Regions from separate parts of the Dyella sp. 2RAB6 genome, predicted to be linked through region 1. Evidence: riboswitches for the same ligand, from Rfam matches in the RefSeq annotation. Region 1 holds a riboswitch; each other region holds the start of a gene.

What was found. A riboswitch is a leader RNA that binds a small molecule or an ion and turns the genes downstream of it on or off. The one in region 1 is predicted to bind cobalamin.
Region 2: another riboswitch for cobalamin. It lies ahead of AB4083_RS10005 (ribonucleoside-diphosphate reductase subunit alpha); the one in region 1 lies ahead of btuB (TonB-dependent vitamin B12 receptor).
Region 3: another riboswitch for cobalamin. It lies ahead of metE (5-methyltetrahydropteroyltriglutamate--homocysteine S-methyltransferase); the one in region 1 lies ahead of btuB (TonB-dependent vitamin B12 receptor).

Annotation. Positions count from the first base shown of each region.
Region 1 is NZ_JBFRGP010000006.1:82,928-86,192, forward strand. Features, by position in the region: gene btuB (TonB-dependent vitamin B12 receptor) at 194-2,077, opposite strand; cobalamin riboswitch at 2,211-2,435, opposite strand; gene AB4083_RS11560 (TonB-dependent receptor) at 2,967-3,265, shown strand, end outside.
Region 2 is NZ_JBFRGP010000005.1:16,829-20,093, forward strand. Features, by position in the region: gene AB4083_RS10005 (ribonucleoside-diphosphate reductase subunit alpha) at 1-1,493, opposite strand, end outside; cobalamin riboswitch at 1,749-1,975, opposite strand; gene AB4083_RS10010 (peptidase C13) at 2,098-2,478, opposite strand; gene AB4083_RS10015 (alpha/beta hydrolase family protein) at 2,545-3,265, shown strand, end outside.
Region 3 is NZ_JBFRGP010000002.1:128,834-132,098, forward strand. Features, by position in the region: gene metE (5-methyltetrahydropteroyltriglutamate--homocysteine S-methyltransferase) at 1-1,383, opposite strand, end outside; cobalamin riboswitch at 1,582-1,816, opposite strand; gene AB4083_RS04625 (hypothetical protein) at 1,903-2,076, opposite strand; gene AB4083_RS04630 (carboxymuconolactone decarboxylase family protein) at 2,315-2,803, shown strand; gene AB4083_RS04635 (sigma-70 family RNA polymerase sigma factor) at 2,815-3,265, shown strand, end outside.

The DNA.
Region 1 (3,265 bases):
AGTCCCCGGGCAGCGCCTCCTGCGGCGCTCCGCAGGCGGGACTTTATGCCGGGGGGCACGTGCTTGGGATGTGCCTGAAGTTCGTAGCGCATATAGGTCGTAGGTTGGGGTGAGCCATCGGCGAACCCCAACATCGCAGCCTATGAAGGTGCCACGTTGGGGTTCGCCTGCGGCTCACCCCAACCTGCGCCGGTCAGTGCGCCGGGCTGTAGCGCAGCGTCAGGTAGGCCGTGCGGCCCAGCTGGTTGTAGAAGCGCACGGTTTCGTAGCGGTGGTCGAACACGTTGGCCACGCGCCCCTGCAGGGTCCAGCCGGGCTGGAAGTTCCAGCTCGCGCGCAGGTCGACCGTGGTGTAGCCGCCCAGGCGCTGCAGGTTGGCCGCGTCGTCGTAGCGGTAGCCCTCGGCGTTGACCGTGCCGCCGATGCTGAAGGCGCCGCCCAGGTCGCGGTCCAGGTCGAGGCGGGCGATCCGCTCCGGACGGCGGGCCAGCAGGTTGCCGCGGCTGGGGTCGTCCTCGCCGCGGTTCTCCGGCTTCTGGAAGGTGAGGTAGCCGCGCAGGTGCCAGCCGTCGACGTCGGCGCCGAGCTGGCCTTCGATGCCGCGGATGCGCGCCTTGCTCACGTTGATCGGCACGAAGAAGGCGTCGTAGCCGATCAGCTGGTCGATCCTGGTCTGGTAGGCATTCACCGCCCAGTTCCACACGCCCGGGCGTGCCGACAGGCCGATCTCCGCCGTGCGCGACTTCTCCGGCTTGAGATTGGGGTTGGCGGTGGCGAAGCCGAAGAACGGCGGGAAGTAGAGGTCGTTGAAGGTCGGCGCGTGGAACGCGGTGCCGTAGGAGGCGGTGAACTTCAGGCCGTTCGCGAAGCCGTAGCCATACGCCGCGGCGCCGGTGTTGTGGTTGCCGAACTGCTGGTTGTGGTCGTGGCGGGCCGAGAGCTGGATTTCATGCGGGCCGAACTGGCCCTGGTACAGCGCGAACACGCCGGTGTTGTCGCGCTTGCTGCGCAGGTAGCCGGTGTCGCTGTCGACGTGTTCCTGCTGGTAGTCCACGCCAGCGCTGAGCAGCTGGCCGGGGGCGAGCGTCACGTCGTTCTGCCAGGTGGCCTGGTTGCGGCGCGAATAGAGATGGCCGGCGGGCGTCATGTCCGCAGCCAGATCGGCGCGGTTGAGATAGTTGTCGGCGCGGTCGATGTTCTGGCCGGCGCTCAAGCTCATCTTCCACGCGTCGAGCACGGCGAAGCGCAGGTTCGCACCCGCCACCTGCTGCGAGCGGCGCGTGTAGTTCTGGAAGCTGCCGTCGTACTCGATATCGCCCTTGCTCTTGAGCACGCTGGCGCTCAGCTCGGTGCCGTCGTCCCAGCGGTAGCCGCCGCTGAGCGCGCCGTTGTAGGTGCGGTAGCCGTCGTTGTCCGGCTCGTTGGTGAAGCAGCCGCCCACGCCCGCCGCCGCCGCGCGGCAGGCATTGATGCCGCGCGTGTACTGGCCGCCCACGCTGGCGTTGAACCAGGCGTTGCGCGAGCCGCCGGACAGGCCGAACTGGCCGTCGACCAGGCGATGGCTGCCCACACCCACGGTGACCGACGGCGTCAGCGCTTCGTCGGGCTGGCCGTGGCGGGTGAAGATCTGGATCACGCCGCCGATCGCATCCGAGCCGTACAGGCTGGAACGCGGGCCGCGCACGATCTCGATGCGCTCGATCTGTTCCACCGGCAACTGCTCGAACGCGGGAATGCCGGCGCCGACGGTGCCGATGCGCACGCCGTCGACCAGCACCAGCGTGTGCGAGGAATTGGTGCCGCGCATGAACAGCGAGGTCTGCTGGCCGAGGCCGCCGGCATTGCCGAACGCCACGCCCGGCAAGCCGGCCAGCAGGTCCTGCACCGACTGCGGCTGCAGGCGTTCGATATCCGCGCGGGTCAGCACGGTGACCGGTGCCAGCGTCTGGTCGATCGGCGTGGCCGTGCGGGTGGCGGTCACCACCACGGTGGGGAGCTGCCCGGCCTCGTTCTGGTCGGCGGCATGGGCCGCGGCGACGCAGGCGAGCAGGGCGGTGGCCAGCAGGGTCTTCTTCATGGAGCGCTTTTCCTTGGCCGCGCCTCGCGCACGGCCCATCAATGATGAGCTGGCGGCACGACGGAGGAGGTAGCGCAAACGACGGCAGGCAGACAGGCACCGGCACGTGGTCCGGCTGCGCCCTCCGCGAGCCACCAGGAAAAATATTCGGGCCGGTCTCCGGGCTTGCGAGTGCGCGTCGCCGCGCGATCCTGCAGTGGCCTTCCCGCACTCGTGGAGTGCAGTGGCATGTCACCGCCGGTGGAACTGCTCGCTTACCGTTGCGGGGGCAGCGCCGGCCTTGCCACGAAGGCGCACCGGCTTCCCGTTTCATCCCTTGGCGTGATGGCCTTGGGACACCCGAACAAACGCAACTTTAACGGGGCGGCCGGGGCGCTGGCAACGCAGCGCTTGGGGTGGGGCAGGGTGGCCAGCTAGTTCTTGCGCCTACCCCATCGTTTCCCAAACGCGCATACCGAATGAAATTACGACCTCATTTGGACGTCCAAAAGGCACTCAAGCAAGCTTCAAGCAAGCTACACGCAAGCATGGCGAAAACTTACATTTTGCTGCCTAAGTAATTGTTGCAAATGATGTATTACGAAGCCCTGCAGGCGTAAATAATTTGTTGACGGACGCTAATTCACACGCTTATGTTCCGCCGGCGAATCGCTGGAACTTACGTGTTGCACACGAGAGCTTGGGGAAGTTCTCTCGGTGCGGGTCCGGTCTTACGTACTCTGCCGGCACGTTTTCCTGCGATTGGCAATTCGGCGCACTGCGCCTGTCGGCCGCAAAGGCCATCATGGGGAGAACGTCAATGATCAAGTTCCAGCACGCTGGTCGTGCGCCGCTGTGGCGCCGGACCACCCTCGCCGTTGCGTTGAGCATGAGCCTTGCCGGAGTAGCAGTGGCTCAGTCGAACGCCTCGGGCACCATCTTCGGCCGCGCCGATGAAGCCGGCGCCACCGTCCATATCGAGAACGTCGATACCGGCCTGACGCGCGATATCGGCCTGGATTCCAGCGGCCGCTACCGCGCCGCGTCGCTGCCGGTCGGCCGCTACCGCGTGACCCTGCAGAAGGACGGCAAGGACATCAGCACGCGCGACAACGTGCAGGTGGTGGTGAGCACCGGTTCCGAGATTTCGTTCACCGCCGCTGCCGCGGCGACGGCGGCCAAAAACCTGGAGGGTATTCAGGTGGTAGC
Region 2 (3,265 bases), on a different contig from region 1:
CGGTCGAGTTGGCGCACGGCGGTGCGCGCGGTGGCGGCGAGCTTGTCGAAGTCGAACACGCCGTCCACCACGTGGCGCGCCAGGTTCACCGAGCCCAGGTTGCACACCGCGGTCTCGCCGGCGTTGGTCACCTCGAGGATCTCGGTGCACAGGTTGGACAGGTGGATGACGTTCTGCGGCTTGGCAGTCTGATTGCTGGTGGCGTTGCTGCGGTCCTTGAAGGTCATCCAGCCGTTGCCGGTCTGGGCCAGGGTGCGCAGCATGCGCGCGTACAGATCGCGTGCCTTGACCTTCTTCACCGCGATGCCGGCGGCTTCCGCTTCGCGGTAGGCGCGCTCGAAGGTCTCGCCCCAGCTGTCGACGAAGTGCGGCACGATCTTCGGATCGAACAGCGACCACTCGCTGTCGCTCTCGACGCGGCGCATGAATTCGTCGGGAATCCAGTTGGCCAGGTTGAGGTTGTGCGTGCGGCGCGCCTCGTCGCCGGTGTTGTCGCGCAGTTCGAGGAATTCCTCGATATCCGCGTGCCACGGTTCCAGGTACACGCAGGCCGCACCCTTGCGCTTGCCGCCCTGGTTCACCGCGGCGACCGAGGCGTCCAGCGTCTTCAGCCACGGCACCAGGCCGTTGGAATGGCCGTTGGTGCCGCGGATCAGCGAGCCGCGTGAACGCACGCGCGAGTAGGCCAGGCCGATGCCGCCGGCGAACTTGCTGAGCTTGGCTACGTCGCCGTACTTCTCGTAGATCGACTCCAGCGAATCGGTTGGCGAGTCGAGCAGGAAGCAGGAGCTGAGCTGCTCGTGCGCGGTGCCCGCGTTGAACAGCGTGGGCGAGCTGGCCATGTATTCCAGCGAGGACAGCAGGCGGTACAGCTCCAGCGTCTCGCTGATTTGATGGGTGCCCCCCTCGTTGCCGCCCAGCGCACAGGCGATGCGCATGAAGAAGTATTGCGGCGTCTCGATCACCTTGCGCAGCTGCGGATGGCGCAGCAGATAGCGGTCGTACACGGTGCGCAGGCCGAAGTACTCGAAGCGGCGCGTGGCCAGCGGGTCGATCGCGTCGTTGAGCTTGCGCGCATTGGCGGCGACGAAGTCGCGCAGGCGCTCGTTGAGGATGCCCAGCTCCGCGCCGCGCGCGACCGACTGGGAAAAGCTCTGGATTTCCTGGCCGCTCACTTCCTTGTCGACATATGCGCCCAGCAGGCGCGCGGCGAGCTGGCCGTACTCGGGTTCCTCGGCGGTGAGCGCGGCGGCGGTGCGGATCGACAGCTCGTCCAGCTCGCGCGTGGTGGCGCCGTCGTACAGGCCGCCGATGGTCTTCAGCGCCACCCGCAGCGGATCGACCGCGTGCAGGCCTTCGCCGCTGCGGGTCACCGCGCGCACGATCTTGTTGACGTCGACGATCTCCTGGCTGCCGTTGCGCTTGGTCACACGCATCTGGCCAGGGTTGTGCGGAGGGGTGAGGGCGAACGGCGTTTCCGCGACGGCTTCCATGCGCGCGGGCTCAGGCGTGGCCGCGTCGGTGGCGGCGGGGAAGGCGGATGCGTCCGCGCGATCGTCGGTGCGTTCGCGCGAGTCGGTATCGATAGGTTGCATGGCGGCATCGCTCCAGGCCAAAGGCTTCAACGACCTGCTCCCGCGCGCAGGGCTGAGACAGGACGGTTTCTGCGCGGACGGCCGTGCGCCGGAGCGAATGCTCCGCGCCACGGCGCGCCTCCCCGCGGAAGCCGCCATCACTCATCGCGACGCTCTTGTCGCGATGTGCCGGCAGGTCTTCGGACTCGCAGACATGGATCGTTCGTGGGCGATCGATCCGACCTACTTGCCCCCGCTTCCCAGCCTCCCGGGCCAGTGCGATGGGAGCTTTCGTTTCCGCTTACCGCTGCGGGGCAGTTCCGGATTCAAACCGGATTCCCTATTAAGCCAATCCGACCGTGGGTCTGAGAAAGGCACCGACCGGCACAACATATAGGGGTTAGCCGGGGTCGGTCAACCCAATAACTTGTGCATAGATCGGTGGATAAGTGGCCTGGTGCGAGGCGTGGCGCGGGCTGGCGGGTTTCCCAAAATCTTGTGGACCCGCCCGTGCCGGGCAAGCTCAGGGCTCGATCGTGAAATCCACCTCGATCGGATACGGCGCCGGGCTGGCCGGGGGAGCCGGCAGCTTCCAGTTGGCGAAGCTGCTGAGCAGGCAGGTGGCCACGTCGGTGGGGGCGCGTACTTCGACCCGGCCCAGGCTGCCGTCCGGGTGCACCTCGGCGACCAGGGTGAACGGCGTTTTGTTGGGCTTGGGCAGGGAGGTGATACAGGCCTTGAGCGCGTCGGTGGTGCGGTCGCCGATCGCGGCCCACATCGCCTTCTGGTACTCCGACCCGCCCTTGGCGGCCTCGGTCAACTTCGCCTGCTGCACCCGCGTTGAGAAATCGTCCGCCGGCAGGCCGGGCGTGGATAGCAGGGCGAGGAAGAGCAGGCTGGTCATGGCGGGGCTCCTTGCGGGAAAGGCCGCCACGTTACCGCAGTGCAAGCCACCGAAGGGGAGAGGGTCATGCCGAGGTCGCCGAAGATCGTCGCCGCGCTGCTGGCGCTGGCTGCTACCGCGCAGGCCGGGGCGGTGGAACGTGTGGAGGTTCCGCGTTCCGATGGAGCGAGCACGCCGCTGATGGTGTACGAACCGGCCGCGACGAAAGCCTGCCCGCCCTTGCTGCTGGTTTCGCATGGCGCCGGCGGCAGCGAGCAGGGTCTGCGCTATGTGGGCGAGGCGCTCAGCGCCGACGGCTGGCGGGTGGTGGCGATGGGCCACCGCGAAAGCGGCCTGCCGGTGCTGAAACAGGACTTGCGCAGCGGTGGCTTCAAGGGCGGCATCACCGCGCTGGTCACCGACGCACCGGCGTATCGCGCGCGCTTCCTCGATGTCGACGCTGCCCTGGCCTGGTCCGAACAGCGCTGCCCTGCGCCATTCAAGGCGCTATTGGGCCATTCGATGGGCGCGATCACGGTGATGCTGGAAGCTGGCGCGCATAACAAGTTGGGATTGGCGCCGAAGGGCGGCTTCGACGCCTATGTGGCGCTCTCGCCGGAAGGACCGGGGCCGGTGTTTCCCGCAGGCGCATGGGCACCGATCCGCGCGCCGATGCTGCTGGTTACCGGCACGCGCGATCAGGGGCTGGGCGGCGACTATCGCTGGCGCATGCAGGCGTTCGATGGGCTCGGGCCGGGCTGCCGCTGGCTGGCGATAGTGGACGGCGCCAACCATATGAACTTCGGCG
Region 3 (3,265 bases), on a different contig from region 1:
GTCCGCCGCGGACAGCTGGCCCGACTTGTAGCGGGCGCGCGCCTCGCGCACTTCCTTGGTTTGCGGGAAGGAACCGATCGTGGTGGTCGGGAACAGCGGCAGGTCGAAGCGCCGCTGCTGCTTGGCGCGGCGGAAGGCGTAGGTGGAACGGCGGTGCGCGGCCGCGGCGTCCAGGTTGGCCAGGCGTTGCGCCACCTGCAGCCGGTGCACCTTGGTCGAGCCCTTGCGCGCGGCGACCAGCTCGCGTGCCCGTTCCAGGGCCGGGTAGGCGGTGACCACGCCCTTGCACATGTCCGCCACCGTGCGCAGTTCCTCGATCTTCTGCCGCGCGAAGGCCAGCCAGGCGTGCACGTCCGACGGCAGCGCTTTCTCCAGCGTGGCGTCGACCGGCACGTGCAGCAGCGAGCAGGACGGCGCCAGCCACACGCGCTGCTTGCCGAGGCGTTCGATCGCCACGCGCGTGATGGCCATGGCCCGGTCCAGGTCAGCACGCCACACGTTGCGGCCGTCCACTACGCCGAGCGACAGCACGCGTTCCGCCGGCAGCGTTTCCAGCACGGCATCGAGTTGGGCGGGCGCGCGCACCAGGTCGACATGCAGGCCGTCGACCGGCAATTCGTGCGCCAACCGCAGGTTGTCGCCGAGCGCGCCGAAGTAGGTGGCCAGCAGCAGTTTCGGCCGCGCGGCGCGGGCCAGCGCCGCGTAGGCCGTGCGGTAGGCGGTGGCATCGTCGTGGTCCAGATCGAGCACCAGGCAGGGCTCGTCGATCTGCACCCATTCGGCGCCGGCCTCGTGCAGCTTGCCCAGCAGTTCGGTGTAGATACCCAGCAGGCGGTCGAGCAGGGCGAGGCGATCGCTGCCGTCGGTGGTCTTGGACAGCAGCAGGAAGCTGACCGGCCCCAGCAGCACCGGCCGCGCCGCATGGCCGAGCGCTTTCGCCTCGAGGAACTCCGCGACGGGTTTGTCGTGGCGCAGGCGGAACGCCTGTCCGGCCTGCAGCTCGGGGACGATGTAGTGGTAGTTGGTGTCGAACCACTTGGTCATTTCCAGCGCGTGCAGGTCCAGACCCTCGCGCTGCGTGCCGCGGGCCATGGCGAAGTAGCCGGCCAGCGGGTCGGCATCGGCCAGGGCGCGGTAGCGTGCGGGAATCGCGTCGAACAGGAAGGCCGTGTCGAGCACGTGGTCGTACAGCGAGAAGTCGTTGCACGGCACCACGTGCGCGCCGGCTTCGCGCTGCAGTTGCCAATGGCGCTCGCGCAGTTGGCGCGCGCTGTCCAGCAGTTGCGGCCGTAGCGCCGCGTCGCGCCAGTAGGCTTCCAGGGCTTGCTTGAGCTCGCGCCGCGCACCCATGCGCGGGAAGCCGAGATTGGTAACGGTGGTCATGCTGCACTCCTCGATTCGTGGTGAATGAGGAACGAAGGAACCGCGCAGCCGCGAGTGTTTCGCGGATACGCGCGCGACCTTCGCCCCCGCGGGCGAACCGGGCTGGCGCAAGGTCGCGCAGGAGCGAACGGCCACGGCAAAACCATGGCGCGCAGCCCCAGCCGCTTCCCCGCGGAAGCTCCAGGTCAAGCGGGAAGCTCGCGCTTCCCGGCCGGGGCAGGTCTTCGGGCTCGTGGACGAGAGGCGCGAACGCCTCGCCTACTGCTCGCCGCTTCCCGGCCGGTTTCACAAGGCCAGTGCTTCTGACGAGGGTCGTTTCCACACACCGCTGCGGGGCAGCGCCGGAATTGGCCGTAAGGCCGCACCGGCTTCCCTTTTAATCCATCCTTTCATCGCGATGAAAGGATGGGAACCACCAGCGGGGTGGAAGTTAGGTCCAGGGCAGGGGGTTCGTCAAGCGGAAGGAGGTGAGGAGAGCAGCCCTGGCTGGGCTGCTCCCGCGGGCCTGGAACGGTTTGCTCAGCCTTCCTTGTACTGGCGCAGCGCGACCGGCTCCCAGCGTTCCGTCGAGGGGATGTTCTTGAAGGTCCGCACCCACGCCTCGGGCACCATCGGCTGCGGCGTACCCACGGTGGGAATGGTGGCGCCGGCGATCGGCGCGCCCGGATAGGTGGACCAGGGGTTGAGCAGCACCTGGTTAGGCCGTGCCCGCCAGAAAGGCGGTGTCCGCCAGGAAGGCCGCGCCGGCGCGGAAAGTCGCGGCAAAGGAGGCCGCGAAGCCAGCCAAGGCGAAACCCGCCAAGCGCGCGGTCGCCAAGGCTGCAGTCGCCAAGGCCGCGACCAAGCGCGGCGCCCGATAGCGGGGAGGGCATGTCACATCCGCGGCCCCTGTCTCGTCCCAGCTTCGGGACCAACACAGGAGACCCCGCCCATGTCCAGCAAGACCCCCAGGCTCAACCTCGTCACCGCCGCGCCCGTGCTGCTGAAGGAATACCAGAAGGCGATGATCGCCCTGGCCGCATCCGCCAGCCTGGAGCCGGGCCTGTCCGAACTCGTGCAGATCCGTGTTTCGCAGATCAACGGCTGCGCGCATTGTCTCAATCTGCACTTTGCCGAAGCGCGCGAGAAGGGTGAGAGCGAGCAGCGCCTGTTCCTCGTCGCCGCCTGGCGCGATGCGCCTTGCTACAGCGAGCGGGAACGCGCGGCGCTGGGCTGGGCCGAGGTGCTGGCACGCTTGTCCGAAGGTGCCGATCCCGAGCAGGCCTACACGGCGCTCAAGGCCCATTTCAGCGAGGAGGAGCAGGTGAAGCTCAGCGTGATCGTCAACATCATCGGCGGCTGGAACCGCCTTGCCGTCGGTTTCGGCGTGTTCGCCGAGGCGGCCGAGGTCAGGGCGTCGGCGCGCGCCGCGGCCGCCTGATGGACGAGGCGGTGCTGCAGCAAGCCCGCAACAGCTTCGCGCCGCTGCGCCCGAAGCTGTTGCGCGTGGCCTACCACATGCTCGGCTCCGTCGCGGATGCCGAGGACATGGTGCAGGAGGCCTTCATCCGCTGGATGAAGGCCGACCGGGGCGAGGTGCGTGAACCGGAGGCCTATCTGTGCCGCACGGTCACGCGCCTGTGCCTGGACCTGCTGAAGTCCGCGCACCGCCAGCGCGAGACCTATATCGGCCCGTGGCTGCCCGACCCGGTGCTGGAAGAGGAAGCGGTGGAGGACGTCACCCTGCCGCTGATGCTGGTGCTGGAACGCCTGTCGCCGCTGGAACGTGCCGCCTTCCTGCTGCACGACGTCTTCGGCCTTGAGTTCAGCCAGGTGGCTGAGGCGATCCAGCGCGATGTCGCAGCCTGTCGCCAGCTCGCGGCGCGGGCGCGCGTGCATGTGC